One region of the Halomonas sp. TA22 genome, then DNA from elsewhere that is predicted to be linked to it. Evidence: predicted binding sites of a transcription regulator. Region 1 holds the regulator's gene; the other holds the start of a gene.
The links. The regulator sigma-54, encoded in region 1, starts transcription at its own class of promoters, with help from an activator protein. The targets are predictions, from matches to a motif close to TGGCACNNNNNTTGCTNT.
Positions count from the first base shown of each region.

Region 1 (15,137 bases):
ACCTCGGGCAAGTTCGTCTTCTCGGCAAGCGAAGCCTACTTGATCGAGGATGGTCGCATCACCGCTCCCGTCAAGGGCGCCACGCTGATCGGCAATGGCCCCGAGGCGATGGGTCGAGTCTCGATGATCGGCCATGACATGGAGCTCGATAGCGGCATTGGTGTGTGCGGCAAGGAGGGGCAGGGGGTACCGGTCGGCGTAGGGCAACCGACGCTGAAGCTCGACGAGCTCACCGTCGGCGGCACCCAGTGAGCCATTGACTACAAGCCGGCGGTATCGCGAATCAGCTTGAACAACTTGCGAGCGCTGGTCGGAGGCTTCTCGCGCTGGCGCTCCTGCTTGGCATTGCGGACCAGCTGGCGCAGTGCCTGGCGATCGACATCCGGAAAATCGATGATGAAGGCTTCGACGGCCTCGTCGCCTTCGTCGATCAGTCGGTCGCGCCACTTCTCCAGACGGTGGAAGGCGTGGTCGCGCTTGAGCTTCTCCTGCTCGAACTCGTCGAAGGCTGCCTGGATTGCCGTCATGTCTTCGCGTCGCATCAGCTTGCCGACGTACTGCATGTGGCGCCGGCGCCCTTCGTGGGAGCGGATGCGCGTCGTCTCCTCGACGGCGTCGAGCATATCGTCGGAGAGCGGCAGGCGGGCGCGCTCGGCATCCGAAAGCGCGATGATTTTTTCGCCCAGGGCCTGCAGGGCTTGCATCTCCTGCTTGCGCTGGGTTTTGCTCTGCCAACCCTCGGGGTTGGCGGGGGATTCTAGAGACATGCCATTACCATCAGCATCGGGGTGTGAGGCGAGTATACCAGCCCGCCCCAGTCAAGGAGACCAAAGATGACTCAGGCTTTCGATGCCGCTGCCCAGCAGGAATTGCTGGAATCACGCGTCCAGGTGGCTCTGGAGCAGGCCCGGCGTCTGGGGGCCGACGCCTGTGAGGTCGGCGCCAGTGTCGACCAAGGGATGGAGATCAGCGTGCGCCTGGGCGAGGTGGAGACGGTGGAGCTCTCCCGCGATCAAGGAATTGCGGTGACTGTCTACCTGGGGGCCCGCAAGGGCAGCGCCTCGTCTTCCGATGCCGGCGAGGCTTCGCTGAAGGCAGCGGTGGAGAAGGCGCTGGCCATCGCCCAGTACACCGGGGAGGACCCCGCCGCGGGGCTGGCCGACCCTGAACTGATGGCGCGCGAGCTGCCCGATCTCAAAGTCTACCATCCGTGGCGCTTGAGTACCGACGAGGCGATCGAGCGGGCACTGGCCTGTGAGGCAGCGGGACGCGCGATTCCCGGTATCAGCAACTCCGATGGCGCTAGCCTCTCGAGTGGCGAGGCGGTACGCGTCTACGGCAACAGTCACGGCTTTCTCGGTAGCCTCCATGGTAGCCGTCATTCGCTATCATGCATGCTGATTGCCGAAGATGGTCAGGGCATGCAGCGCGACTACGACTACAGCAGCGAGCGCGACCCCTCGCGACTGCTCAGCGCCGAGGCGATCGGCCGTTCGGCAGCGCAGCGTACCCTGCGGCGCTTGGGTGCCAAGCGCCCGGCCACCGGCCGCTTCCCGGTCATGTTCGACCCATCGCTCGCCAGTGGCTTGTTAGGTCATCTGATGAGCGCCATCTCTGGCGGTGCCATCTACCGCGATGCTTCCTTCCTGTGCGATCGCCTGGGCGATTCACTCTTTCCCGAGTGGTTCACGCTGGGCGAGAAGCCGCGCGAGATCGGTGCCATGGCCAGTGCCCCCTTCGATGGCGACGGCGTATACACTCGCGACAATGTCTTCATCGACAGCGGACATCTGGCAAGCTACATGCTCTCGGCCTACAGTGCGCGTCGCCTGGGAATGCAGAGTACCGGTAATGCCGGTGGTGCGCGCAATCTGCGTATCGATGCCCCCTTGAGCTCCTATCGAGCGCTGCTGTCGAAGATCGATCGCGGCGTGTTGGTGACGGAGTTGATGGGGCAAGGGGTCAATGGCGTGACGGGCGACTATTCGCGAGGTGCGGCCGGCTTCTGGGTCGAGAACGGCGAGATCCAGTATCCGGTCGAGGAGTTCACCATCGCCGGCAACCTGCAGGCGATGTTCTCGGGCCTGGTGGGCGTGGGAGATGATGTCGACACTCGAGGCAGCGTACACAGCGGCAGCTGGCTGATCGACGAGATGATGGTGGCGGGAGGCTAGGCCTCTTCGTCGAAGCGAGCCTCGAATAGCGCTTCCAGGGCGTCGAGCGCTTGATCGGCGTCATCGCCCTCCGCCTGCAGGCGCAGTACCGTCCCGCAGGGTGCCGCCAGCATCAAAAGTGACATGATGTTGGCGGCGTCGGCATGGCGGCTCTCATGACTGACCGTGACCTTGGCGGTGAACGCGTGGCAGCACTGCACGAGACGTGTGGCAGCACGGGCATGCAAGCCTCGCTTGTTGATCAACGTCAGATAACGGCTTGGCATCCTCAGTGTCCTTGGTTGCCCTTGTCGGGAGTGGCAGCATGGTGGGTCATCGCGGTATGGATGCCCAGTTCGCGGTGGCGGAGCCGTACATTGGGATAGGTGCTGGCGAACTGCGCGGCGAGGCGTTCGGTGAGATAGACCGAACGGTGCTGGCCGCCCGTGCAGCCGATCGCCACGGTGACGTAACTGCGGTGGCTCGCCTGGTAAGAGGGCAACCAACGCTCCAGCCAGGCATGAATGTCGTTGGCCATGTCGCTGACGTCCGGGAAACTCTCCAGAAACTCGACGATCTCCGTGTCGCGGCCATTGAAGGGGCGCAGCCTTGGGTCCCAATAGGGATTGGGAAGACAGCGGGCGTCGAACACGGTATCGGCATCCAGCGGTACGCCACGCTTGAAGCCAAAGGATTCAAAGGTCAGCGTCAGCTGCTGATTGACATGCTGCGCCACCTGATCTGCAATCCGCGCACGTAATTCGTGTACCGAGAGTCGCGAGGTATCGATGATCAGGTCGGCGAGATCGCGAATGTCGGCAAGTGCCGTCTCTTCCGAGTCGATCGCCTCGGCCAGGGTCATCTCGCTTTCACGGGTCAGCGGATGCCGGCGCCGGGTGGCGGAGTAACGCTCCAGCAATATCTTGGGGTCGGTGGTGATATAGACCACTTGGCAAGCCACGCCACGCTTTCGCACATCGTCGAGCAGGCTCGGGAAACGCTCCAGGGCGGCAGGCAGGTTGCGGGCATCGATGCTCACGGCGATCGATGAGTGGGGCGATGGCCCGTTCTGTAGCTCGTCGACCAGGGCGCCGAGCAGCATGGCCGGCAGGTTATCGATTGCGTAGAAGCCGAGATCCTCGAGCGCCTGCAGCGCGATCGATTTGCCCGATCCAGAACGCCCACTGATGACGACGAGCTGCATGCGGATCTCCTATGAGCGGTCCGAACGGCCGCTCACGCTGGAGCGGCCATGATCGACAGTTGGACATAGAGTGAGTTCAGTGCTGAGCGCTAGAGCCGTCGTTGCGCAGCTTGGCAATGGCTTCCATGAGCGTATCGTAAAGCTGTCGCTGGCTGTCGCTCTTGCGCAATCGATGACGAGTATCGCTGTCGTTCATCACGCCGGCGACCTGGGCCAGGAGCGCCAGGTGCGTATCGTCAGCCTCTTCCGGTACCAGCAGTACGAAGACCAGATCGACAGGCTCGCCATCGATGGCATCGAAATCCACCGCCTCACTGAGCTTGAGAAAACCCGCCAAGGGGGCCTTGCAGTGAGGGCTGCGGGCATGAGGAATAGCAACACCGTTGCCGATGCCGGTACTGCCTAGGCGTTCACGTCCAATAAGCCGACTGAAGACTTCCTGGCTATCGAGACTTGGTGTGTTCTGGGCGATGAAGGTGCTGAAAAATTCCAGCACTCGCTTCTTGCTCCCCCCGGCGACACCATACAGCGTACGCTCAGGGGGTAGGATGGTTTGCAACGTCATGGGTAGCTCAGCGGGCACCGACGCCCTGGGCGCGTGCCTGTGCCTTTTCCTTGTGTTTGACCAACTGGCGATCGAGTTTATCGGCAAGGGCGTCTATGGCAGCGTACATGTCGCCATCCTCGGCATCGGCATGAATGTCTGCACCCGCGGCGTGCAGAGTGCTGGCTGCCTGCTGGCGCTCCCTCTCGATGGAGAGTGTAACCTGGACCGAGGTAATGTTGTCATAGTGGCGTTCGAGTCGAGCAAGCTTCTCGTTGATGTAAGCGCGCAGTGCATCGGTCAGTTCCACATGGTGCCCGGCGATATTCACTTGCATGACACTCTCCTGTTGCGGCGGGTTGCAGTTCGATTGTAACCCTTTTTGCCCTATTGCATACCCCTAGGCATCCGAGGATTTGACATGGATGCCCCTTCATTATTTTAGCTTATTTATTTCAATGTATTAGGAGTTAACGTCCATTGATACGCGCTTTGAGACATGGATTTCAGGAGAGTCTCTTGCGTTCGCTGGAGGGGGGGATGCCCATCGCTTCGCGGTACTTGGCTACGGTCCGCCTGGCCACCTTGATGCCGCTCGCTTCGAGGAGTTCGACGAGCTTGCTGTCGGAGAGCGGCTTGCGCGCTGGCTCCTCGCCAATCAGTTTCTTCAGGCGCGCGCGGATCGCTGTGCTCGAATGGGCATCGCCGCTGTCGCCAGTACCGCCGACATGGCTTGAGAAGAAGTACTTGAGCTCGAAGACGCCACGGGGCGTATGAATGTACTTCTGCGTCGTCACTCGCGAGATCGTCGATTCGTGCATCTCCACGGCTTGGGCGATATCGGCCAGTATCAATGGCTTCATCGACTCTTCGCCCTTTTCGAGAAAATCGATCTGACGCGCCATGATCTCCCGGCCTACGCGCAGCAGGGTGTCATTGCGACTCGAGAGACTCTTGATCAGCCAGCGCGCCTCCTGCAGGTGCTGCTTCATGAAGGTATTGTCATCGCTCTTGTCGGCGCGCTTGATCAGGGCGGCATAGTCGGGTTGGATGCGCATACGCGGCAGGGCGTCGGGATTGAGCTCGATGCGCCAGCCTTCACGGCCATGGCGGGCGATCAGGTCGGGAATGACATAGTCGTTGTCGCTTTCGCCGAAGGCCTGGCCGGGGCGGGGATCGAGTGAGCGAATCAGGGCGATGACCCGGTCGAGTTCCTCGTCCTCGAGGCGCAGACGCCGCTTCAGTAGTTTGCGATCGTCATTGCCAAGCGCTTCGAGGAACTGTCTGACAAGACGTTTCGCCTGGGGCAGCAGTGGTGTCTCCTCGGGCAGCACGCCGAGCTGGAGGAGCAGACACTCGCGCAGCTCTCGGGCGCATACGCCGGTGGGCTCGAACTGCTGCAGGCGCATCAGCACCTGCTCTACCTCGGTGCTCTTGAGTCCGGCCAGCCCCTGGTCGCGAAGGCCGGCGCACAGCTCGTCGAGAGCGCCGTTGAGATAACCATTGTCATCGACGGCATCGATCAGGCTCTCGGCGATGATGCGTTCGCGCTCGCTGAGATCGGTCATCGCCAACTGCCAGGCGAGGTGGTCGTGGAGGCTCTCGCCACTAGCGTTGCGCTCGAAATCCGGCCCCTCGCCCGAGCTGCTTCCACTGGGCGCCATGTCCTGGTAGGTGTCCGACCAGTCGCTGTCAGTAGAGAGCTCCTCGGGAATTTCGCTGTTCCACTCCTCTTCACGCGCTTCGGCGACCTCCTGCTCGCCGAAGCCGTCGTCCAGCTCTAGCATGGGGTTGGCTTCAAGCGCCTGTTGAATCTCCTGGCGCAGGTCGAGTGTCGACAGCTGCAAAAGGGCGATGGCCTGTTGGAGCTGCGGCGTCATGGTCAGGTGCGCGCCGACACGGAGTTGCAACGAGGGTTTCATGGCCATGGCAAGGGGTGTTCACTGACAAATGAGACGACACGTTAGCTCGCGCCGCAATCCCTTGCAAGACTCAATTGCGTGAAAACTGAGCAAGAAACATGCCATGCGCAAGTACCATGCCAGATTGGGCAGCGTAGAAAGTTTTCATGCGGTTGATGGCGGCCGCCGAGCAGTGGCGGCGTGCCGAAGGCTCTTGAACCTAGAGTCGGAAGTCTTCCCCGAGATAGACTTCGCGTACCCGTTGGTTGGTGAGAATCGCTTCGGCATTGCCCTCGGCGATGATCTGACCGTCACCGACGATATAGGCTCGGTCGCAGATGTCCAGGGTTTCGCGCACGTTGTGATCGGTGATCAGGACGCCGATTTCACGACGCTTGAGCTGTCTGATGACGCCCTTGATCTCGCCTACCGAGATCGGGTCGACCCCGGCGAACGGCTCATCGAGCAAGATGAAGGCGGGCTCCGTTGCCAGGGCGCGAGCGATCTCGACACGTCGACGTTCTCCCCCGGAGAGACTCATGCCCAGGTTGTCGCGGATATGGGTGATATGAAAATCTTCCAGCAACTGCTCGAGACTTGCGTGGCGACCCTCGCGATCGAGATCCTCGCGCGTCTCGAGGATCGCCATGATGTTGTCAGCCACGCTGAGCTTGCGAAATACCGAGGCCTCCTGGGGAAGATAGCCAATGCCCGCCTGGGCGCGGCGATGCATGGCCGCCTTGGTCAGGTCGAGGTCGTCGATGTGTACTTCGCCCGCATCGGCGCGCACCAGGCCGACGATCATGTAGAACGAGGTGGTCTTGCCGGCACCATTCGGCCCGAGCAGCCCGACGATGCTGCCCTGTTCGATGGAGAGGCTGATGTCATGGACGACACGGCGACGCTTGTAGCTCTTGGCCAGGTTCCGGGCACGAAGGGTCTTCATGGGCTGCCTTGGATCAGAAGTTAGTTCTGCTCGGGATTGAGGGTCATGCGCACGCGCTGGCGCTCGCTGCCCTCGACGTCGGCGCGTGCCTGAACCACGCGACGGTCGAGAAAATACTCCACATAACCGCCATCGAAGGTGTCTCGCGCCTGGTGCAGTTCGGCGCGATCGATCAGCTCCACGCGGCGCTGTGCGGCATGGTAGACGATGGTGCGACCCCATCCGCGTACCACGGGTTCGTCCGGGGCCGGCTGCTGCTCGATGTAGGCGCGCTCGCCGGTAGCGGTCAGGCGCGACACTTCGCCTGCGTCATTGCGCAGGATTTCGACGCGATTGCCGGTGAGCTGCATGCTACCTTGGCGAATCTCGACATCGCCGGTATAGATGGCGGTGCCGGCGCGATCGTCGAGATCAAGGCGATCCGCGGCCACTTCGATGGGCTGCTGAGCATCGCTCTCGAGCGCGAACGCCGGAAGGGCGGCCAGCATTGTCAGGCAAGCACCCATCATGCAGGCCATGAGGCGAGATGTCGGGGTGGGAGTGTCTCTCATGGTGCTGGTTCCTCATAGCCTTCGGGAGGATGGAAGCCTTGGACCTCGTCGGTCAGGCGTGCACGGTCCAGGTTGAGCCAGGCATCGAAGCGCTCACCTCGCATCCACTGGGGTGGTTGCTGCAGAAGTGCCGGGGTGTCGCTCCAGGCATGCCCGTTTACGGTATCGACATGCAGGATGTCGGTATCCAGCTGCCATCCTTCTTCGGGAGCATTGAGCCTGGCATTGCCCTCCAGGGTCAAGAGATCCCCGCCGGGACCGAGAATGCCTACATCGCCGTAGCCGAACCAGGTGCGGCCCTGACGATCGAAAATTCGTGCGACCGGTGTCTGGGCGCGTGTCACGTCGTCATGTGGCGTATGCGAGAGGCGCGGGCTGTCGAGGCGCTGGTGCGGAGCGCCACGCTCGTCGAAGCGGGTGAGGGTGGCATTTTCAAGGTAGTAGTCCGGCTCGCCGGCATCGTCACGCGGCACCGGGCCGGGGCCGAAGGTGTCGCGCTGATCGAGCAGCGCCAGGATGCCCCCCACTATCAGCAGGACCAGTACCAGCCAGAGTTTCGACGAGGGGCGCGGGAAGCGTGGACGCAAGGGCATAGAGCTCAACGCTTGCCGTGTAGATAGGTGTCGACGACAGCGCCCCAATGGCCCTGGGCCTGAAGAAGTACATCGCAGATTTCCCGCACTGCACCATGCCCGCCCGTCTGGGTAGTCACCCAGTCGGCGTGCTCGCGCACATAGGCCGGTGCGTTGGGCACGCTGATGCCGAGCCCGGCGCGCTTGATCGCCGACAAATCGGTAAGATCATCGCCAGCGTAGGCGACCTGAGAGAAGTCGAGGCCGAGCTCTTGGGTCAGCTCGCGCAGCACTTCGAGCTTGTCGTCACGCCCCTGCTTCACATGTTCTATACCAAGGGCGGCGGCGCGGCGGCTGACGATCGGCGAATCGCGGCCGGTCACCAGTGCGATGCTCAGACCAGCCTGGCCCAGCAGTTTGATGCCTAGCCCATCCTGGGTATGGAAGGCCTTGATTTCGCTGCCATCTTCGACAAAATAGAGGCGTCCATCGGTGAATATACCATCCACATCCAGCGCCAACAGGCGTACCTGGCGGGCTTGCTGAATCAGGTTGGGGGGGAGTGAAGGTGCGGTAATGGTCATGAGCTCTCCTAGATGACGCCGCTGATCAGCAGGTCATGCATATGTAGTGCGCCCACCGGACGGCTATCATCATCCACGACGGCCAGCGCGGTGATGCGGTTGTCTTCCATGATACGCACGGCCTCGGCGGCCAGCATGTCGGCGCCAATGCGCTTGCCGGGGCGGGTCATGACATCGTCGACCTTGAGTGTCCTGAGGTCGGCATGCTGATCAAGCGTACGACGTAGATCGCCATCGGTATAGACGCCGATCAGATAGCCCCGTTCATCGACGACACAGGTGAAGCCAAGCCCCTGGCGGGTAATCTCCAGTAACGCATCGCGTAGCGGACTGCCCAGTGGAACGCTCGGCAGGCGCTCGCCCTGATGCATGAGATCGGAGACTCTCAGCAATAGGCGACGCCCCAGGCTCCCTCCCGGATGCGACAGCGCGAAATCCTCGGCAGTGAAGCCGCGCGCCTCGAGCAGGGCCACCGCCAAGGCATCGCCCATTGCCAGGGCGGCAGTGGTCGAGGAGGTGGGCGCCAGATCGAGCGGACAGGCTTCGCGTTCGACGGCGGTGTCGAGGTGTGCATCGGCATGTGTTGCCAGTGTCGATCCCGGGCGTCCGGTCATGCTGATTAAGGGCGCGCCCATGCGCTTGAGTAGCGGCAGCAGCGCCGTCACCTCGGCGGTCTCACCGGAGTTGGAGAGGGCAAGCACGATATCGCCGGGTGTGATCATGCCCAGGTCGCCATGGCTGGCCTCGCCGGGGTGGACGAAGAAGGCCGGCGTGCCGGTGCTGGCAAGGGTGGCGGCAATCTTGCCGGCGATATGGCCTGACTTGCCCATGCCCGTCACCACCACACGTCCCTTGCAGCCCAGGATCAGCTCGCAGGCACGGTCGAAGTCGATACTCAGCTTGGCGCCAAGCGCGGCGATCGCCTGCTGCTCGATATTCAGCGTGCGCAGGGCGCTGGCGCGATAGAGGGAGTCGTCTGCAGTCATGGCATGAATTGTTGCCGCTTAGGGCATTTCTCTCAAGTGTGGCCGCGGGATAGGGGCTGGCTGAGATGGGCTTGGCGGGTTGTTGATCATGTGCCGAGCCCGACGCCAAGCCAGCCTAGATAGAGCAGGTAACAGAGTAACAGAGCCGCGCCCGGTAAGCGCCCTAGCGTGCCGCGCCGCTGCCACAGCAGCAGGGCGCCAAGTGCCAGTGTCAGCGCCAGCATGGTGGGGAAGTCGCGGCTAGCCGCGGCAGGATCGATGAGGCCTGGAGCGAGAATGCCGGGAATGGGCAGTACCGTCAGCATGTTGAACAGGTTGGAACCGATGACGTTGCCGATGGCGATGTCGTGATGGCGCTTCAGTGCGCTGGCAACGCAGGCCGCCAGCTCAGGCAGGCTGGTGCCGATGGCGACGATGGTAAGGCCAATTACCAGCTCGCTGATGTTGAGTCCACGCGCCAGTTCGGTGGCCCCCCACACCAGCAGCCGGGAGCTGGCACCGAGTAGCACCAAGGTAAGCAGTAACCAGAATAGCGCCTTGGGCAAGCGCATGGTGGGGATCTCGCCACCCGCGGAAGCGCTGTCGGGGGTGTCGGCTCGAAACAGCCACCAGACGCTGAAGATCAGCAGCGCGACAAGGAAGAGTGCATCGAAACGTCCAAGGATGCCGTTGGCCAGCGCATAACCGGCAAGGCCGGTTGCGCCGAGCAGTAATGGCAGCTCTCGACGCACGATCGAGAAGCGCACCGGAATCGGCGCCACGAGGGCCGTGACGGCGAGTACCAGCCCGATATTGGCGATATTCGACCCCAGTGCATTGCCGATGGCCAGGCTCGGTGCCCCGTCCAGCGAGGCCATGATCGAGACGATGATCTCGGGTGCCGACGTGCCCAGGGCAACGATGGTCATGCCCACCAGCATGGCGCTCATGCCGGCGCGATGTGCAGTGGCGGCCGCGGCGCCCACGAAGCGGTCGGCACTCCACAATAGCCCGATGAAGCCGACGAGAACGGTGATCAGGGGTACGAGCATAGGGGGCGAGACCATCCTGCGCCTGGGAACGGAGCGCCAATTAAACGCGTCTGGTGAAAATGACGCAAGCTAGCTGCCAGCGAGAGTCGCCATACGCAACAACTCCCGCTGGCGACAGGCGTTTAGGTTAAGATACAATGTTCGATAATTTCTTTGGCTACGGGGTGTCATGAGCGACTCGTCCTTTGTCACTGTCGAGGGGCTGCACTTTTCGCGTGGCGATAAGGACATCTTTCGCGGCGTGGATCTGGCGATCCCGCGCGGCAGGATCACCGCTATCATGGGTCCCAGCGGCACCGGCAAGACCACTCTGCTCAAGCTGCTTGGCGGCCAGCTCGCCCCGGACGCCGGCCGGGTGATCATCGATGGCCAGGATGTCCATTCGTTATCGCGCAAGGCGCTCTTCCGTCTGCGACGGCGGATGGGCATGCTGTTCCAGAGTGGTGCGCTCTTCTCGGATCTGAGCGTATTCGAGAATGTTGCCTTCCCGCTGCGGGTACATACAGACCTTCCCGAGGCGATGGTGCGCGACGTGGTGTTGATGAAGCTCGAAGCGGTTGGGCTGCGCGGTGCTCGCGACCTGATGCCGGCGGAGCTCTCCGGCGGCATGGCGCGTCGCGTGGCGCTGGCCCGGGCGCTGGCGCTTGACCCTGAGCTGATTCTTTACGATGAGCCGTTCGTCGGCCAGGATCCCATCTCCAAAGGCGTGCTGGTGCAGTTGATCAAGCGGGTCAACGAGGCGCTGGGCCTCACCGCGGTAGTGGTCTCCCACGACATTCAGGAGACGTTGTCGATTGCCGACTATGTCTACGTGATCGCAGATGGCCAGGTGATGGCCCATGGCACCCCAGATGCACTTGATGTCGAGCAGGACGCCCGGGTGAGCCAGTTCATACATGGCAAACCCGACGGCCCGGTTCCCTTCCACTACCCGGCGGCCGACTTCCAGCACGACATTCTGGATGCCGGAGGTCTTGCATGATCGACTACTTGATTCGGCTCGGCCGGCGTGGCTGCGAGGTGCTCGAGGCGCTGGGGCGAGCTGGGCTGTTTCTCGCCCAATCTGGCGTGGGAGTGCCCTCCCGGGAGGGGCTTGGTCTCTGGGTGCGGCAGATGCACTTCGTGGGCGTACTGTCGCTTGCCATCGTATTGGTATCAGGACTTTTCATTGGCATGGTGTTGGCGCTTCAGGGCTACACCATCCTAGTCGATTTCGGCGCCGAACAGGCGCTGGGGCAGATGGTGGCCCTGTCGCTGCTGCGTGAGCTGGCGCCGGTCGTGGCGGCCCTGCTCTTTGCCGGCCGTGCAGGCTCGGCACTGACGGCCGAGATCGGCCTGATGAAGGCCACCGAGCAGCTCACCAGCATGGAGATGATCGGGGTCGACCCGCTACGGCGTATCGTGGCGCCGAGACTATGGGCCGGCTTCGTCTCACTGCCACTGCTGACCATCGGTTTCAGCGTGGTGGGAATCTATGGCGGTTATCTGGTGGGCGTCGAGTGGCTGGGTGTGTTCGAAGGCTCCTATTGGGGCAATATGCAGGCCAGCGTTACCTTCCTCAATGATGTCGGCAATGGCCTGATCAAGAGCCTGGTGTTCGCGCTGGTCGTGACCTGGATCGCGGTATTCCAGGGGTATGACCTGATTCCGACCTCGGAAGGGATTTCCCGTGCCACCACGCGCACGGTCGTCTACTCCTCGCTGGCGGTGCTGGGGCTGGACTTCGTGCTTACCGCGCTGATGTTTGGAGGATTGGGATGAAGCGCAGCAAGATGATGGAACTGGGCGTCGGTCTGTTCATGCTGGCGGGAATCGTGGGATTGATCTTTCTCGGGCTGCGTGTCAGTGGGCTTACGATGGAGCCCGCCCGCAATACCTTTACGCTGCAGGCCAACTTTTCCAATATCGGAGGGCTCAGGCCGCGTGCTCGCGTTACCATGGCTGGTGTCAATGTGGGACGCGTCACGGCCGTCGAGCTGGACACCGACTGGTACGATGCCCGGGTGATCATGGAGATAGACGGCTCGCTGGAGGGGCAGCTCTCGCGCGATACCACGGCGGCGATCCTCACTTCCGGGCTGCTTGGCGAGCAGTATGTCGGGCTTTCGGTGGGCGGCGATCCCGATACCCTCGGCGATGGCGATACCATCCGCGATACCCAATCGGCACTGGTGCTGGAAGAACTTATCCAGCAATTCGTGTCGAACATGATCAGTGATTGAAATCCTTACCTCAGGAGGCGTTATGACGCATCTTCTCCCCCTCGCCGCTGGCAGGCGGCTATCGTCGGCCATTGCGCTCACGCTGGGGCTCTGCCTGAGCTTGATGGCAACGCTTGCGTTCGCCCAGCAGTCCCAGAGCGCCCCAGAGCAGTTGATTCGCGACAGCATCGATGAGCTGATGGGACAGATCGAAGGGCGTCGGGACTACTATGCCGCGAATATCGAGGAGCTCGAGGCGCTGGTCGACGAAAGTCTCGACGATATCGCCGACTTTCGCTACATCGGTGCAAGCGTCATGGGGCGCTACTTCAACAACGCCACTTCACAGCAGCGATCGCGCTTTGCCCAGACCTTCCGTCAGACCCTGATCGACACCTATACCCGAGGACTGGTCACGTTCGACTATCGTGAGTTGCGGGTGCTGGACTCGCAGCGCGAGTCGCGCCATGAGGACCAGGCAAGCGTTGCCATGGAGGTGGTCGCCACCAATGGCCAGGTCTATCCGGTCAGCTATTCGCTGCGCCTCTCCAACGGTGAGTGGAAGGTGGTCAACGTGATCGTCAATGGCATCAACCTAGGGCTTACGTTCCGCAACCAGTTCGACCAGGCCATGCGTGAGCGCAATCGAGATTACGATGCCGTGATCAGCAACTGGTCGCCCGAAGTGGGTGTCGAGGAGCTGGAAGAGGGCGGCAATGCATGATACTCCTGCTCGATGAGCAAGGTGCCCGCCTCGAGGCTGATGGCCGGCGGCTGACGGTCTCCGGCGAGGTGGATTTCGACGTGGCAGCGGCGCTTGCCGCCGCTGGCAGTCTCTGGCTTGGTCAGCAGCGGCCCGGTGAGACATTGTGTCTCGACCTCACCGGTGTCGACCGCGTCAGCAGTGCTGCGCTCAGCATACTGCTGGAGTGGACACGCCAGACCCGTGCAGCTGGGCTCGAGATCGGCAGTGTGCGGCTTTCACCCCCGCTGGCACGGCTCACCCAGGTGGCGGGTCTCGATGCGCTGTTGCCTGTCGTCGCTGGCGACTGACTCCACTATTCCCCTTCTATATTCCTTCGAACCGACCGCCGCCATCGCCATTGGCGGCGGTTTTGATTACCATGGGGGCCATTTCGCCTCATGGTCCGGCCCCTCAGCGCCTCGGGACCCGAATCTGAACAAGGAGACTGCTTCGCATGCAACCCAGCGACGTCAAGGCACTGCTCGAGACTCGTATCGATGGCTGTGACTTCCATATCCAGGGTGAAGGCTGCAATTTTCAGGTCGTCGCCGTGGGCGATGTCTTCGAAGGCCTGAGCCCGGTCAAGCGTCAGCAATTGATCTATGGCGCGCTCTCCGACGAGATCGCCAGTGGCGCTCTCCATGCCGTCAGTATCAAGACCTATACTCCTTCACAATGGCCTGATGCACCCGAAAATGGCTCTGCACAGAGCCTGGGCGCCTGACGACGGATTTCAATGGATAAGCTGATCATTACTGGAAACGGCCCTCTGGATGGCGAGGTCTGGGCCAGCGGTGCCAAGAATTCGGCGCTACCGATACTCTGTGCCACCCTGCTTGCCGATGGCCCCGTCACCATTGGCAACCTGCCGCACCTGCAGGACATCACTACCACGCTGGAGTTGCTGGGCCGTATGGGCATCGAGCCGGTGATGGGCGAGAAAATGACCATCCAGCTCGACGGTTCCCAGGTGCGCGACTGTCATGCGCCCTATGAGCTGGTCAAGAAGATGCGTGCTTCGATCCTGGTGCTGGGCCCGCTGCTTGCGCACTTCGGCAAGGCGGATGTCTCTCTGCCAGGCGGCTGCGCCATCGGTTCGCGTCCGGTCGATCTGCACATTCGCGGCCTGGAGGCGATGGGCGCCGAGATTCGCGTCGAGGCGGGCTATATCCGGGCGAGCGTCGATGGCCGGCTCAGGGGGGCCACGATCTTCTTCGATACGGTCACCGTGACCGGCACCGAAAACTTGCTAATGGCCGCGACCCTGGCCGATGGCGTCACGACCCTCGAGAACGCGGCCCGCGAGCCAGAGGTGGTCGATCTTGCCGAGTGTCTGATCGCCATGGGTGCGGACATTCGCGGTCACGGCAGCGACACTATCACCATTCATGGCGTGGAGCGCCTGCATGGCTGTCACTACGATGTCATGCCCGATCGCATCGAAACCGGCACTTTCCTGGTGGCTGCGGCAATCAGTAGTGGCCGGGTGCGGGTGCGCAATACGCGTGCCGACATTCTCGAGGCGGTATTGGCCAAGCTCGAGGAGGCCGGCGCGGCCATCACCAGCGGCGAAGGCTGGATCGAGCTCGACATGCGGGGCCGTCGTCCCAAGGCGGTCAACCTGCGTACCGCCCCCTATCCGGCCTTTCCCACCGACATGCAGGCCCAGTTCGTGGCGCTGAACGCCGTTGCCGAAGGCACAGGGCGAGTGGTGGAGAC
Region 1 is NZ_CP053108.1:3,355,298-3,370,434, forward strand. Features, by position in the region: gene tldD (metalloprotease TldD) at 1-252, shown strand, start outside; gene yjgA (ribosome biogenesis factor YjgA) at 261-767, opposite strand; gene pmbA (metalloprotease PmbA) at 834-2,174, shown strand; gene HJD22_RS15900 (HPr family phosphocarrier protein) at 2,171-2,440, opposite strand; gene rapZ (RNase adapter RapZ) at 2,443-3,357, opposite strand; gene HJD22_RS15910 (PTS sugar transporter subunit IIA) at 3,434-3,922, opposite strand; gene raiA (ribosome-associated translation inhibitor RaiA) at 3,930-4,238, opposite strand; gene HJD22_RS15920 (RNA polymerase factor sigma-54) at 4,408-5,829, opposite strand; gene lptB (LPS export ABC transporter ATP-binding protein) at 6,023-6,748, opposite strand; gene lptA (lipopolysaccharide transport periplasmic protein LptA) at 6,769-7,236, opposite strand; gene lptC (LPS export ABC transporter periplasmic protein LptC) at 7,296-7,892, opposite strand; gene HJD22_RS15940 (HAD family hydrolase) at 7,898-8,455, opposite strand; gene HJD22_RS15945 (KpsF/GutQ family sugar-phosphate isomerase) at 8,464-9,441, opposite strand; gene HJD22_RS15950 (calcium/sodium antiporter) at 9,528-10,472, opposite strand; gene HJD22_RS15955 (ABC transporter ATP-binding protein) at 10,642-11,454, shown strand; gene mlaE (lipid asymmetry maintenance ABC transporter permease subunit MlaE) at 11,451-12,233, shown strand; gene mlaD (outer membrane lipid asymmetry maintenance protein MlaD) at 12,230-12,694, shown strand; gene HJD22_RS15970 (phospholipid-binding protein MlaC) at 12,798-13,397, shown strand; gene HJD22_RS15975 (lipid asymmetry maintenance protein MlaB) at 13,394-13,726, shown strand; gene HJD22_RS15980 (BolA family protein) at 13,873-14,142, shown strand; gene murA (UDP-N-acetylglucosamine 1-carboxyvinyltransferase) at 14,155-15,137, shown strand, end outside.

Region 2 (15,137 bases), 250 kb from region 1:
GCATGGCCATGGGGGCGTTCTGGTCGATGACGCCGGTCTACGCCACGCAGCTTGGCTACGATACCGGCGGGGTGGGTCTGGTGATGAGTGCCGCCATCGTCGGCGGCGCACTATTGCAGATCCCCATCGGGCGCTTCTCCGACCGACACGATAGGCCTCGCGTACTCACCTGGGTAGTACTGCTGGCAGCGGCCGTGGCCGCCATGATGCCACTGGCACCAACCCAGGAGGCGTTGCTGGGCCTCTACTTCGTCTGGGGCGGACTCGCCTTTTCGCTCTACCCGCTCGCCGTGGCGCAACTGATCGACCAACTCCACCCCGACGAAATCGTCGCCGGCTCGGCCGACATGCTGGTCATGCATGGTGCCGGCTGCGCCGTGGCGCCCATGGCGGCAGGCACGATCATGCACGCCTTCGGCAGCCACGGCCTGCCGATCTACATCGCCTGCGTATTGAGCCTGCTTGGCATGTTCGCCATCTATCGCCGCCGCCATGTGACCGCGCTCGTCACCCATACGGCACACTTCGAGCCGATGGTGCAGACCAGTACCCAGGCACTGGAGATGATCTTCGACGACACCCAGCCCGACCTGTTCGATGATCCCAGTTTCTATGAGGAGGACGAGCGGCAGCGCCTGATCAATACCTTCAGGCAACCTGTATGACCCTACAGACGCAAATGACCATGCATACGCTAATATTGGGCTAGCTGATGCGCTCGGAGCTCTTGCCATGCCACGGTACGATCACTACGCCCCCTCTTGGACGCTGCGCGACGCCCAGATAGCCGATATGGCGGGGGTACAGACGCTCTATACCCATCATGTGCTGTATGGTACCGCCTCGTTCGAGGAGACGCCTCCCGGCGTGGAGGAGATGCGGGCCCGGTACGAGGCGGTGCTGGCCGCCGGCCTCCCCTACCTGGTGGCGGTCGAGGAGGGCGAGGTGATCGGTTTCTGCTATGCGACCCCCTACCGGCCCCGTCCCGCCTATCGCTATACCCTCGAGAACTCGATCTACATGGCGGAAGGGGCGGCTGGTCGCGGTATCGGCACGGACCTGCTGCGAACCTTGATCGCACGCTGCGAACGGGGCCCGTGGCGACAGATGCTCGCCGTCATCGGCGGCAGCGACAATGCAGGCTCGATCGCCCTGCATCGCAAGTGCGGCTTTGAGCCTGCCGGCACATTCCGCTCGGTCGGCTTCAAGTTCGGTGCCTGGCGGGACACGGTACTGATGCAGCTTGCACTGGGACCCGGGGACCGTACTCACCCCATCACTTGACATCATCTCGATATGAAAATACGCAAGTCCGCAAACAAGGATCTGAACAGACTCGTTGAGTTGAATCACCAAATAGACAGGCTTCACCACGAGAACGCTCCAAATGTCTTTCTACCCCCTTCAGAAGATGAAAGAGCCTTCCTGAGCAGCATGGTCCCGAGAACAGGGGCAAGCGAAATGCACCTTGAAGTCATGCAGTTCAACGAAAGGGGCCAACGATTCTATGAAAGGCTGGCCTTTGTAACCCAGTCACGGATTCTGGCAAGGCCGTAGCGAGATAGTGAATCACGTTAGGCCATGGTTGTATGAAGAGGTGTGCTACCCTGACGGCCCACTTGCCGTCGGCGCCATTATGAACATCAACGTGACCACGCTTCCCGAGCCGGGCATCAGCTGTTCGAACTGCCATGCGTGCTGCTGCCGCCTGGAGGTCATGCTGATCTCGGATACCGGGGTGCCGGAGCACCACAGCGTCTCCGATGAGTGGGGCGGTGAGGTGATGGCGCGGCTGGCGGATGGATGGTGCTCGGCGCTGGATCGCAGCACGATGATGTGCAGCATCTACGAGAACCGCCCCTGGATCTGCCGGGAGTTCGAGATGGGCTCCTATGAGTGCATCACTGAGCGCGAAGCGCACATGTAAGGCGCACCACAGCGGCCCCGCCCCGCCTACCGCTACAGGGCGAAAAAATCCGGTCATATTGGCGATTGATGCCGTACTTGGTCATGCCATCCTTGATCAGCTCAACGCGAAGATGAATCCAGCCAGCCATCTCGATGACGCCGCAGAAAGGGCGTTCCGCTAGCCGTCACTCACCCAATACGTGAACATCGTCTCCCAGTACATCCTCGATATAGAGCATCTGCACGGCAACCACCACCACCACGGCGATTGGCGCGGCCAGGATCACCCCCGCCAGACCGGCGACGGCACCGCCGGCAAGCTGGACAATCACGGTGTATGCCGGGGGAAGATGGACTACGCCCTTGGCGGCCAACGGCATGACCACGTTGGCCTCTACCGTTTCGATCACGAAGTAGAAAAGGATGGCGTAAAGCGCCAGTTCCGGCCCCTCCATCAAGGCTATCAGTGCGGTCGGAATCATCCCCAGTATCGGCCCGAGATAAGGTATGAACGTGAGCAAGCCACCAATCACTCCCAGCGCGATCGGCATCGGCACGCCAAGAAAGGTCAGCCCTATACTGACACCGACACCGACGAACACCATGGAGATGAGGCGGCTCAATAGCCAGAGCCGCAAGGACCGCCCCTCCATGGCGAGCACTTCCTGTATCCGTTCACGGTGCGCCTTCGGGAACAGGCTAACCACGTTACCGGCATACATGGCGGGACTGATCACCAGGTAAATGCCGATCAGCAGTATGAGAAAGAAGCTGGTAATGGCCCCGAACGTCGTCGAAAACATCCCGGTGAACTGTCCGATCATTTCCTGATTGATGAATTGCGTCGGCTCCTCCATCTCCTCTATTTCATCCAAGGCCTGCTCGCCGCCCGGCAGCTGCTGCAACACGCTGGCGAATTGCTCAATGGCTGCAGGCAATTGCTGGACTAGCTGGGGCAACTGCTCTGCCACCTGGGGACCGATAAGAGCACCAAGTCCCACGATAAACAGCACGATCAGGAAAAAGGCCAGCGACAGTGTCCATTTGCGTGTCAGCGGCAAGTACCGGCTAATTAAGCGAGCCATCCCATCGATCGCCACGGCAACCAGGATGCCGGCAAATACCAATAGCAGTACATCGATCAACTGACCGGCAAAGTAGATCAGCACAGCCACCAGTGCGGCCAGACTGATCACGATCAGTGACCGTTTGGCGAAGCGTGCGGTGTTACCGAAGCCATCTTCCATTACAGCTCCTTGCGTTGGGGATTCTACCGCCGAGTGTAGCTGCCCAGTCCCGCCCCGATAGGATGAATCTCCTTTTTATGCCGCGTAGCGGCCGTGACGCAGCTTTTGGCCAGGTGCCGCAGAGGTAGGCGCCGCGAGCGCCGCGCCATGTGTCATTATCTCCATTTCACCCACGAGTTCATGGCCCGTTGCCCGGGTACGGAAAGCCCGGATGGCGTTGACCAACTGGCACGTCTCGCGTTGCAGCTGCTGGGTTGCGACAAAGGTGGATTGCAGTTCGATGGCACTCTGCTGGACGCCCTGCTCCATCTGGTTGACCGCCTCGCCGATCTGACCGATACCGTTGCGCTGTTCGCGGGAGGCTGAGCTGATCTCCTCCATGATATCGTTGACCCGGCTGCTGGCGCCCAGCACCCGCTGGATGGAGGCCTCGGTCTGCTTGACGACCTCGGCCCCGGCATCGATCTCGGCGCTGGTCTGGTGAATCAGCTGGTGAATCTCCTTGGCGGCGGTGGCGGAGCGGCTGGCCAGGTTGCGCACTTCACCGGCGACCACGGCGAACCCCCGCCCCTGATCGCCGGCCCGCGCCGCCTCCACCGAGGCGTTCAGCGCCAGGATATTGGTCTGGAAGGCGATGCCATCGATCACCGAGACCACCTCGGCCATGCGCCGCGAGCTCTCGATGATCGACTGCATGCGACACACCACCTGCGACATGCCCTCCCCGGCACCCTCCACTTCACGCATGTTGGAGACTGCCAGCTGGCTGGCCTGCTGGGCATTGTCGGCATTCTGCTGCACGGTGGTGGTCAGCTCCTCCATGCTCGCCGCGGTCTGCTGGATGGAGGCCGCCTGGCCGTCGCTGCGCCGAGAGATCTCCTCGTTACTGGAGCGGATCGAATCGACCGCCGGCTTGACGCTGCCGATGCCGGCATTGACGTCGGCGACGATGCCGCCAAGGCCCTTCTTCATAGTGGCGAGCGCCTCGACCAGACGCCCGATGTCGTCGTTACCGTGCGGCGGCACCTGTACCGTGAGATTGCCCGCCGCCACCTGCAGCACGAAACGTCGCGACTCGTCGATACCGCCCGTAATGCTGCGATGGATGCTGATACCGAGTCCCAGCAGGATCGCCAGCAGGCCAGCACCAAGCACGAGCATCGGCCACGCGGCAAGCACCGAGCCCTCGCGCCAGAGCGAGGCCATCATGGCTATCAGCGCGCCACAACTGAGCAGCGTCAGTGCCGCGGTGCGCAGGCTCGCCGAGCGCCATTCGGTCGCTCCCAGGCGCGCCAGCACGCCCTTCCGGCGAACTTCCCCGCGCTGCAAGCGGTAGCCGCCACCCTTCCCTTCCCGAATCGCACGGTAGGCATCGTCAGCCGCCTGCACATCCTCCCGTGAGGGGCAGACCCGCAGCGAAGCGTAGCCCACCACCTGGTCCATCTCCTTGACCGGTACCACGCTTGCCCGCACCCAGTAGTGGTCGCCATTCTTGCGCCGGTTCTTGACCAACCCCGACCATACCTCTCCCTCCTTGAGTGTCTTCCAGAAATTCTCGAACGCCTCGGGCGGCATGTCGGGGTGGCGTACCAGGTTGTGATCGGCGCCGATCAGCTCCTCGACCGAGAAGCCACTGGCCTTGACGAAGGCCGGATTGGCATAGGTGATACGCCCCTTGAGATCGGTGCGCGAGATCAGCAGATCCTCCTCCGACAGCAGGTACTCGTGTTGGGTAACCGGGGTATTCAGACGCATGTGGCGCTCCCTTCGGGCATGAACCAACCGCGCAGCTCGCCGGGGTACCTTTATCGAACAGGTATCAAGTCATGGCGAGGCGCGCGGGATGGGAGTGGATGATCGATAGGAGCACTATCGGTTAAGCGAAGGGATTGTTTAGCCACAGGCCCGAGAATGCGGGCAATTGAGGACATGGCTTACAAAATGCACAGCGATCAGGCCTTTTTGACGAATTCGGACTTCAGCTTCATCGCGCCCACGCCATCGATCTTGCAGTCGATATCGTGATCGCCATCGACCAGGCGGATGTTCTTGACCTTGGTACCGACCTTGACCACCAGCGACGAGCCCTTGACCTTGAGATCCTTGATCACCGTGACCGTGTCGCCATCCTGCAGGAGGTTGCCGTTGGCATCGCTTACCGCGCGCGCATCGCCCTCCTCGGCGCCCGCCCTCTCCTGCGGCCACTCATGGGCGCACTCTGGGCAGACGAATAGGGTCAGCTCCTCGTAGGTGAATTCCGAACCGCACTGCGGACAAGGGGGTAGCGAGCTCATGGCAAGGCCTTCTGGACATGGAAGCGGGAACGCGAGGCTGCGCAGTTTACCGGCTGCGCCCGTGCATTCCCACCCGGCTCGGCAACCCCGAGCTACCTGACCAGCAGCGCCACGACGCTCAGAGCCAGCAGTCCTCCTCGATGACCTTCGCCGCCTGGTCCAGGCCGTGGGCAGGCGCCGCGATGGCGATGCCCTTGGAGGCCAATTGCGGCTAGGTGAAGCCGATCGCCATCAGCAGCGCGACCGTAATGGCGCCCATCAGATACCAGTGAAGACCACGCCTCAGTGCTTCTATTCCCTTGATCGTCACACCGGGATGCTTGTCGATCCAGGCAAGTGGAGTCAGCACGAAGACCCCGGTGGAACCATGCTGGCCTTTTCGGGCGCCTCGGCCATGCGCACCACGCTGCCCACCATGATCAGGCACGGCGAGGGCAGCGGGCTCACTGCCAGCTGGCGCGGCATGTCGTCCAAGGTGCCGATCAATGTCTGCTGCTCCGGCAGGCTGGCGTTGGCGATCAGCATCATCGGCCAGTCGTCGGGAAGCCCCGCGCGGCGCAGCCCGGCGCAGATGGCGTCGACCTTGGAGAGTCCCATGTAGAACACCAGGGTCTCGTCGCGTCGCGCCAGGGTCGCCCACTCCGGCTCGCCCCCCTCGCGGCACACCTGGGCGGTGATGAAGCGCAGCTGCTGGGCATGGGCGCGGTCGGTCAGGGCCATGCCCATCGCCGCAGCAGCGCCGGAAGCGGCGGTGATGCCAGGCACTATCTCGGTGGGAACGCCGGCCTGGGCAAGGGCGGCAAGCTCTTCGCCCATGCGCCCGAACACGCCGGGGTCGCCACCCTTCAGGCGCACCACCGACTTGCCCTCGCCTGCCAGCTTGACCAGCAGCGCACCGATCTCGGCCTGCGGCACGCTATGGTGGCCGGCCTCCTTGCCGACATAGTAGCGCTCGCTGCCAGCGGGAATCATCGCCAAGGTGTCATCGCCCACCAGACGATCGTAGACGACGGCATCGGCCTGCATCAGCAGTCGAGCGGCGCGCAGGGTGAGCAGATCGGCACTGCCGGGACCAGCACCGACCAGGTAGGTCTTGCCCGGCAAACACTCGCCCCGTGTGGGTACGGAAACCCTACCGGCATCTCGTGTTGCGCCCAGTGTTTCCGAAAGAGCGCAGGAAACCCCTGCACCCAGCCGGGGCAGGAAACCCAGCAGATCACTCAGCTTCGGCTTCCAGCTTTTCATTTGTGCCAGCATGGGCGGTTTCCTCTTCGATCAGAGATTTCAATTCGGGAATGCAGGAGCCGCACTGGGTGCCGCAGGCGAGCCTGGCGCCCAGTGCCTCGATAGTGGTATCGCCGCTGCGAATGGCGGTGACGATGGTCTTGCGACCCACCTGGTGACAGCTGCATACGGTCGGCCCCGCATCGGCCTCGCCGCTATCGCAGCCGGCCAGCAGTCGGCGGCGATGCTGCGTCTCAAGCGTCTCGCCGCGCAGCGCTTCGCCGAAGCGCTCGTCAAGCCAGGCAAGGCCGGGCAGCTCGGCGGGCGGGGCCACCATCAGCCACCAGCGCAGACGACCATTCTCGATCCCGGCAGCACGCAGTCGGCCGCTGCTGGCATCCTCGGCCCACAGCGTCGGCTCGCCCGGCAGGTGGGCAGTGGCCCAGCGCATCCAGTCACGTGAGGTACCATCGCGCTCGCCGCCCGCCAGTTGCCAGCGCTGGCAGTGCGCCAGAGGAATGCGTGTCCAGTAGTGGGTCTCCTCGCACCAGCTCGGCAGGCCGGTCGGTGGGTCGGCCACCAGCAGGGTGGCTTCCCAGCCGTGCGCCAGGGCAGCCAGCATGACAGCGCCGTGCTTGGACTCCGGTTGGCCGGAGAGCGGGTCGAGGTGCGCCTCGAGCAGGCTGCCGGTACGCGCCCTGGCGCTGAAGCGGTCGCTCCAGTGAATGGGAATGAAGACTTCACCGCGGCGCTGTCCCTTGGCCACGCGCACCCGACCGCGAAACTCGCCGCCGGGGGTGGTCAAGCAGGCAAGCTGCTGATCCTTGAGGCCATGGTGGCTGGCATCATCGGGGTGCACCTCGATAAAGGGCTCGGTGCGGTGATTCATCAGGCGCGGGGCGCGAGCAGTACGCGTCATGGTGTGCCACTGGTCGCGCACACGACCGGTATTGAGGCGCAGCGGCCGCGACGCGCTGAGCTGCTGAATCGGCAGTTGCGGGCGCACGGCGATCAACCGGGCCAGGCCATCCGGCGTGGCGAAGCGGCCATTCTCGAACAGCCGCGCGGTACCATGGGGGGCACTCGCCGTCACCGGCCACTGGATCGGCGCCAGGGCGTCGTAGGCGGCGCGGTCGAGGCCAGCCAGCCCCGAGATATCGAACATCCGACGGCTATCACTCGGGTTGTCATCAGCATTCTCGAAGGCGGAAAGGCGCGCATGCTCATCGAATATCTCGCCGGGATGGGTGTAGCCGAAAGCCTCGCCAAAGCCCATGCGCCGGGCAACCTCGCTCATGATCCACCAGTCGTGGCGCGCCTCGCCGGGCGGCGGCAGCATGCCGCGCTGGCGCGAGATGCGCCGCTCGGAGTTGGTCACGGTGCCATCCTTCTCCGACCAGCCCGAGGCGGGCAGCACGATGTCGGCATAGGCCAGCATGTCGGTGTCGGCCACGCACTCGGAGACGATCACCAGTGGGCATTTTTCGAGTGCCGCACGCACGCGGTTGGCATCGGGCAGGCTCACCGCCGGGTTGGTGGCCATCACCCACAGCGCCTTGATCTCGCCGCGCTCGATCGCCTCGAAGATCTCCACCGCCTTGTAGCCTGGTCCTTGTGGCAGGCTCGGCGCCAGACTCTCGGTGCTCCAGAAGCGCGCCACCCGGTCGATGGCGCCAGGCGTGTGGTAGTCCATGTGCGCGGCGAGCTGGTTGGCAAGCCCGCCCACCTCGCGACCGCCCATGGCGTTGGGCTGCCCGGTGATCGAGAAGGGCCCCGCCCCGGGCAGACCGATCTTGCCGCCGGCCAGATGGCAGTTGATGATCGCGTTGCACTTGTCGGTGCCGCTTGAGGACTGGTTGATGCCCTGCGAATACATCGTCACCACGTGCAGCTGGCTGGCGAACCAGTAGTAGAAGGTCTCCAGGCGCTCGGGGTCGACGTCGCAGTCGCCGGCGATCGCCTCGATGCTCGCATCGCCTTCGCGGGCCGCCGCCAGCGCCTCGTCGAGCCCTTGGGTGTGGCGCTCAAGATAGGGTTGGTCGAGACGCCCGCGGTCGGCCATCCATGCCAACAAGCCGTTGAACAGCCGCGCATCGCTGCCCGGCTTGAGTCCCAGGTAGAGATCGGCGATCTCGCAGGTATCGGTGACGCGAGGGTCGATCACCACCACGCGCATCAGCGGGTTGCGCTGCTTGGCGACCCGCAGGCGCTGGTAGAGCACCGGATGGTTCCAGGCCAGGTTGGAGCCGACAAGCACCACCAGCTCGGCCTCCTCGAGATCCTCGTAGCTGCACGGCACGGCATCGGCGCCGAAGGCGCGCTTGTAGCCGGCCACCGCCGAGGCCATGCACAACCGCGAATTGGTATCCAGGTGCGGCGTGCCGAGAAAGCCCTTGAACAGCTTGTTGGCGACGTAGTAGTCCTCGGTGAGCAGCTGGCCCGAGAGGTAGGCCGCCACCGCCTGGGTGCCGTCGGCATCGCGAATCGCCGTGAGCCGCTCGACCACGGCCTCGAGCGCGGCATCCCAGTCGACCTCGACGCCATCGACGCGCGGCCGAATGAGACGGCCCCTGTCGCCCAGAGTTTCGTGCAGCGCCGCGCCCTTGACGCACAGTCGGCCGTAGTTCGCCGGGTGTTCGGTATCACCGCTCACCTCGGTCATGACGCCCTCTTCCACCGTTGCCGTCACGCCGCAGCCGACGCCGCAATACGCACATGTCGTTCTGACCTGATGCATGGCGTGCTCCTCTCGCCACGAGCCCAGAATGAAAAACGAGCCCCGAAATAAAAGACGTCCAGCCTCTGCTCCCCTATCGGGGGCGAGGCTGGACGTCGCTGTCTGGAGCGAAGTCGGCGTTGACTCCGCAATGCCTTGCTTAAGCAAGCGCCATGCCACTTTTACCGCCAGCGGGACGAAAGGCCCAGCGGGTGGGCAGCAAGCCATAGCAGAATCCACCATGGAGAGGCCGAAAACTCAGCCGCGAAACGAAAAGTGCACCACGAAATAGCAACACAGGGGTATTTCGCACTACATCAATGCACCGCTTCCACACGCGTCCTTTTACCAAGGCGCCATGAGCCGACGGCATCTGAGGGCAGGCATTGACGCCTGGCGCTGCGTGTCGCCCAATGGCCCATCCCTTGCTAAGGTAAGCCAAACGAACACCGCGAGTTAGCCATGCCCTCACCGCTGAAAGTTCTTCTGGTCGACGACGAGCCCGTGCGTGCCGCCATGGTCGAAGAGGCGCTGATGAGCGAAGGCCATCAGGTGATCTGCCATCTGACCACTCCCGCCAGCCTCAACGCCATGGTCGCCCGGCATCAGCCCGACGTGGTGATCATTGACATGGAATCCCCCGACCGCGACACGCTGGACAGCATGGCGCTGCTCAATCGCGAGAACCCGCGCCCGGTGGTGTTCTTCGCCGACCAGCACGACCCCGACACCATGCAGGCGGCGCTCAAGGCCGGCGTCAGCGCCTATGTGGTCGATGGCCTGATACAGGGCCGGGTCAAGGCGATCATCGAGGTCGCCATCGCGCGTTTCGATTCGTTCCAGTCGATGCGCAGCGAACTCGACAAGGCACGCAACCAGCTCACCGAGCGCAAGCGCATCGAACGTGCCAAGGGGCTGTTGATGAAGCACCAGAGCTGCGACGAAGAGCAGGCCTACCGGATGCTGCGCAAGATCGCCATGGACCGCGGCCAACGCATTTCCGAGGTCGCCGAAAGCGTCATCGATATTCTCGAACGTCTGGAGAAAGGTATATGAAAGCCCTGCCACCCCCCGAGCTTCAGCGCGTGCAACTAGGCTTCGTGCCACTGCTCGACTGTGCCCTGCTGGTAATTGCCCGCGAACAGGGCTTCTTCGCCGAGCAGGGGCTGGATGTGGTGCTGTGCCGACAGAACGCCTGGTCGACGCTGCGCGACAAGGTCGCCGCCGGCCTGCTCGATGGCGGCCAGATGCTCGCCCCCCTGCCACTGGCCATGACCCTGGGGCTCGGCAGCGAGCCCTGCAAGACCCTGGCGGCGCTCAACCTGAGCCGCAACGGCAACGCCATCGTGCTCAGCCAGGCCCTGGCCGAGCGCGCGAATGCCGGCTACTCGGACGAGCCCGCCGCCAGCGCCCGTGCGCTGGGTGGCTACCTGCTGCGCGGGACACCCGAGCGCCCTCCGCGCCTGGCGATGGTGCACCCGCACTCCTGCCAGCACTATCAATTGCGCCAGTGGCTGGACCTGGGCGAGATCGATCCACAGCGCGACGTGGAGCTCGCGGTCATGCCGCCGCCGCGCATGGTCGAGGCGATGCAGCGCGGTGAGATCGACGGCTTCTGCGTGGGCGAGCCCTGGGGTACCCTGGCCGAGGCGCGCCACACCGGGCGGATCGTCGCGACCGGCGCCCAGCTGTGGCCCGACCATCCCGAGAAGGTGCTGGGCGTGACACGCCGCTGGGCCGAGCGCTACCCGGCCACGCTCTGCCACCTGATCCGCGCACTGCACTACGCAAGCCAATGGCTTGCGCTCGACCCAAGCCACCTGCGTCAGGCGCGTGACTGGCTGGCCCTGCCCCCCTATCTCGACCGCTCGGTAGAGCATCTCGATCACCTGCCACTGGGCGAGGCGCCACTGCTGCAGCGCATGTGCGGCACCGACATGCTGCGCCCCGAGGCCAGCGCCATGCAGCGCTTCGCCACACAGATGCTGTCCGCCGCATCGCCGACCCTGGCCGAGCATGACACGCTTGAGACCTGCTACAGTCCCGTGCATTACGACACCGCCACGCACCACTAATGTGCAACAACCAGGAGGCTGCCCGTTTTCCCACGCCATCTCCCGCCCTTCAAACTATTGAAAAACAAGCTAAATAACGCCTACTGGCATGCTCTGGTCAGGCTATTGCAACACTAGCCTACCATGGCGATCAATGGCGATCGTCCTAGACATGACGAAGACGTCTCACACTTCCCGGACAAGCGGGAAGTGGCGAGGCGTCTTTTTTTATGCGTCATTTTTGTCAGGAGTAGCGGCATGACCTCTCGACACGCTTCGCAAACCGCTGGCAAGCAAGATCGCCTGCTGATCATCGGCAACGGCATGGCCGGCCACCGGCTGCTCGAGAAACTGCTCGAGCAGCCGGGGCGTCCGGCACGCATTACCGTGATTGGCGACGAGCGTGTGCCGGCCTACAACCGCATCCTGCTCTCGCCCCTGCTGGCCGGCGAGATGGAGCGCGAGGCGCTGACCCTGCGCGATGCCCAGTGGTATGCCGAGCAGGGCATCGAGCTGATCCTCGGCGAGCGGGTCTCCCATATCGACCGCCAGGCACGTCGCGTCACCACCTCCGGCGGCCGCGAGCTCGATTATCGACGCCTGGTGCTGGCAACCGGCTCGCGCCCGATGATGCCCGAAGTGCCGGGCATCGCCCTTGCCGGCGTGCATGGCTTTCGCGACCTTAGCGACGCCGCGTCCTTGGCCCAGACCTCGCAGCAAGGCCACCGCGCGGTGGTGATCGGCGGCGGCCTGCTCGGGCTCGAGGCGGCCGAAGGGCTGCGCAAGCGCGGCATGGTAGTCAGCGTGGTGCAGCGTGCCGACCGGTTGATGAATCGCCAGCTCGACGCGACCGCCGCCGAACTGCTCGAGCGCGAACTCAGCGCACGCGGCCTGGAGGTGATCACCGCGGGCCGCCTGGCATCGCTGGAGGACAACGGGCAGGGCCAGGTGGCGGGCATCACCCTCGAGGATGGCCGCTTCCTGCCCGCCGATTGCGTGGTGGTCGCCGCCGGCATCGTTCCCAATGCCGAGCTTGGCCGCCAGGCCGGTCTCGCGTGCCAGCGTGCGATCAACGTCGACTCCACCCTGACCACCTCCGACCCGGCCATCCATGCCCTCGGCGAGTGCTGCGAGCACCTGGGCCAGACCTATGGCCTGGTCGAGCCGATCTGGCAGCAGGCCGAGGTGCTGGCTGCACATCTATCTCAGGAGTTAGGCCAGGAGCGCGGCGCCTCGGTCGAGGGCTACGTCGAACGGCCCTGCGCCACCAAGCTCAAGATCAGCGGCGTGTCGCTCTACTCCTTCGGCCCCATCGAGGCCGACGCAGAGCACGACGTGCTGACCTACCACGACCCCGAACATGGCGACTACCGGCGCCTGCTGCTGCGCGCAGGCCGCCTCGAAGGTGCCGTCCTGTATGGCGATACCAGCATGGGCCCCTGGTACTTCCAGCAGGCCCTGGCCGAGCGCGACCTGAGCGCCTGCCGCCAGGCGCTATTGTTCGGTGCCGGCGACGCCACCTCTCTTCTCGAAAGCCATCTCGAATCCCAGCGTCTCGAATCCCAGCTTATCGCTACCGACACCCCCTTGCAGGAGGAAGCGGCATGAACACCTCGAATTCAGCCAAACAGCGTCTCATCATCATCGGCAACGGCATGGTCGGTCACCACTTGGTCGAGCAGCTCGTCGAGACCGGCGCCACCGAGCGCTTCGTCATCACCGTGTTCGGTGAAGAGCGCCACCCGGCCTACGACCGCGTCCACCTCTCGGAGTACTTCACCGGACGCGACGCCGTGTCGCTTGCAATGTGCGAGGCGGACTACTACGCCGCCAATGGCATCGAGCTGCGCCTCAACGAGACGATCACCGGCATCGATCGCGATCACCAGGAAGTGGTCACCGATGCGGCGCGCCATGGCTATGACCGCGTGGTGCTGGCCACCGGCTCCTTCCCCTTCGTGCCGCCGATTCCCGGCAACGACCGCGCCAACTGCCTGGTCTACCGTACCCTGGACGACCTCGACGCGATCCGCGCCGCCGCCGAGAACGCCACTACCGGCGTGGTGGTAGGCGGCGGCCTGCTCGGCCTGGAGGCGGCCAATGCCCTGCGCGGTCTCAACCTGGATACCGCCGTGGTCGAGTTCGCCCCTAGGCTGATGCCGATGCAGGTCGATGCCGAAGGCGGCGAGCTGCTGCGCGAGAAGATCGAGGCCCTCGGCGTGCAGGTGCTCACCGGACGCGCCACTCAGGAGATCATCGATGGCGAGGCGAGCTTCCACCGCATGGTGTTCCAGGATGGCAAGGTGCTGGAGACCGACCTGATCGTCTTCTCCGCCGGCATCCGCCCGCGCGACGAACTGGCCCGCGATTGCGGCCTGGAGATCGGCGAGCGCGGCGGCGTGGTGGTGGACGACCACTGCCTGACCAGCGACCCGGCGATTCTCGCCGTCGGCGAAGTGGCGGTGTGGAACGGCTCCTGCTTCGGCCTGGTCGCCCCCGGCTATCAGATGGCCAAGGCGGCCGCCGCCACCCTCACCGGGGGCGATCTGAGCTTTGCCGGTGCCGACATGAGCACCAAGCTCAAGCTGCTCGGCGTGGACGTCGGCTCGATCGGCGATGCCCATGGCGAACGCTCCGGCGCGCGCACCTACCGCTATCTGGACCAGATCAAGCAGCAGTACCGCAAGCTGGTCGTCTCCAGCGACGGCAAGAAGCTGCTCGGTGCGATGCTGGTGGGCGACAACAGCTACTACGACACGCTGATGCAGTACTACAGCAACGGCCTGGAGCTGCCCACCCAGCCCGAGAGCCTGATCCTGCCGGCAAGCGAAGGCGGCGCCCCCACCCTGGGCCCCGATGCGCTGCCCGACACGGCGATGATCTGCTCGTGCCACAACGTCACCAAGGGCTCGATCTGCTCGGCGATCGATGCCGGCGCCACCGATCTTGTCAGCGTCAAGACAGTGACCAAGGCCAGTACTGGCTGCGGCGGCTGCACGGCGCTGCTCAAGAGCGTGGCCGAAAACGAGTTCGAGAACCGTGGCGTGGAGGTCGACAAGTCGATCTGCGAGCATTTCGCCCACACCCGCCAGGAGCTCTACTCGATCGTGCGCGTGGAGGGCATAAGGACCTTCAGCGAGCTTGCCGCCAAGCACGGTACCTCGCACGCCCACGGCTCAGCTCCAGGGCTTGGCTGCGATATCTGCAAGCCGGCGGTGGCCTCGATTCTCGCCTCCTGCTACAACGAGCCGATCACCGATGCCGCGCACATCCCGCTGCAGGATACCAACGACACCTTCATGGCCAACATGCAGAAGAACGGCACCTACTCCGTCGTTCCACGCGTCGCCGGTGGCGAGATCACTCCCGAAAAACTGATTGCGCTGGGCCAGGTCGCGAAGAAGTATGGCCTCTACACCAAGGTCACCGGCGGCCAGCGTATCGACCTGTTCGGCGCTCGCCTGGAGGACCTGCCGGACATCTGGGGCGAGCTGATCGAAGCTGGCTTCGAGACCGGGCATGCCTACGGCAAGTCGCTGCGTACCGTGAAGTCGTGTGTCGGCAGCACCTGGTGCCGCTACGGCGTGCAGGACAGCGTGGGCATGGCGATTCGCCTGGAGGACCGCTACAAGGGCCTGCGCGCCCCGCACAAGATCAAGTTCGGCGTTTCCGGCTGCACCCGCGAGTGCGCCGA
Region 2 is NZ_CP053108.1:3,602,263-3,617,399, forward strand. Features, by position in the region: gene HJD22_RS17055 (MFS transporter) at 1-665, shown strand, start outside; gene HJD22_RS17060 (GNAT family N-acetyltransferase) at 733-1,284, shown strand; gene HJD22_RS17065 (YkgJ family cysteine cluster protein) at 1,637-1,927, shown strand; partial or broken gene HJD22_RS17070 (acetamidase/formamidase family protein) at 1,995-2,075, opposite strand; gene HJD22_RS17075 (AI-2E family transporter) at 2,094-3,155, opposite strand; gene HJD22_RS17080 (methyl-accepting chemotaxis protein) at 3,231-4,910, opposite strand; gene HJD22_RS17085 (zinc ribbon domain-containing protein YjdM) at 5,108-5,449, opposite strand; gene HJD22_RS17090 (hypothetical protein) at 5,467-5,664, shown strand; gene HJD22_RS17095 (hypothetical protein) at 5,661-5,798, opposite strand; gene cobA (uroporphyrinogen-III C-methyltransferase) at 5,792-6,706, opposite strand; gene HJD22_RS17105 (nitrate reductase) at 6,666-9,410, opposite strand; gene HJD22_RS17110 (ANTAR domain-containing response regulator) at 9,852-10,445, shown strand; gene HJD22_RS17115 (CmpA/NrtA family ABC transporter substrate-binding protein) at 10,442-11,464, shown strand; gene HJD22_RS17120 (NAD(P)/FAD-dependent oxidoreductase) at 11,702-13,051, shown strand; gene nirB (nitrite reductase large subunit NirB) at 13,048-15,137, shown strand, end outside.
Region 2: the regulator sigma-54 is predicted to act here: its motif matches at 9,551-9,568, upstream of HJD22_RS17105 (nitrate reductase).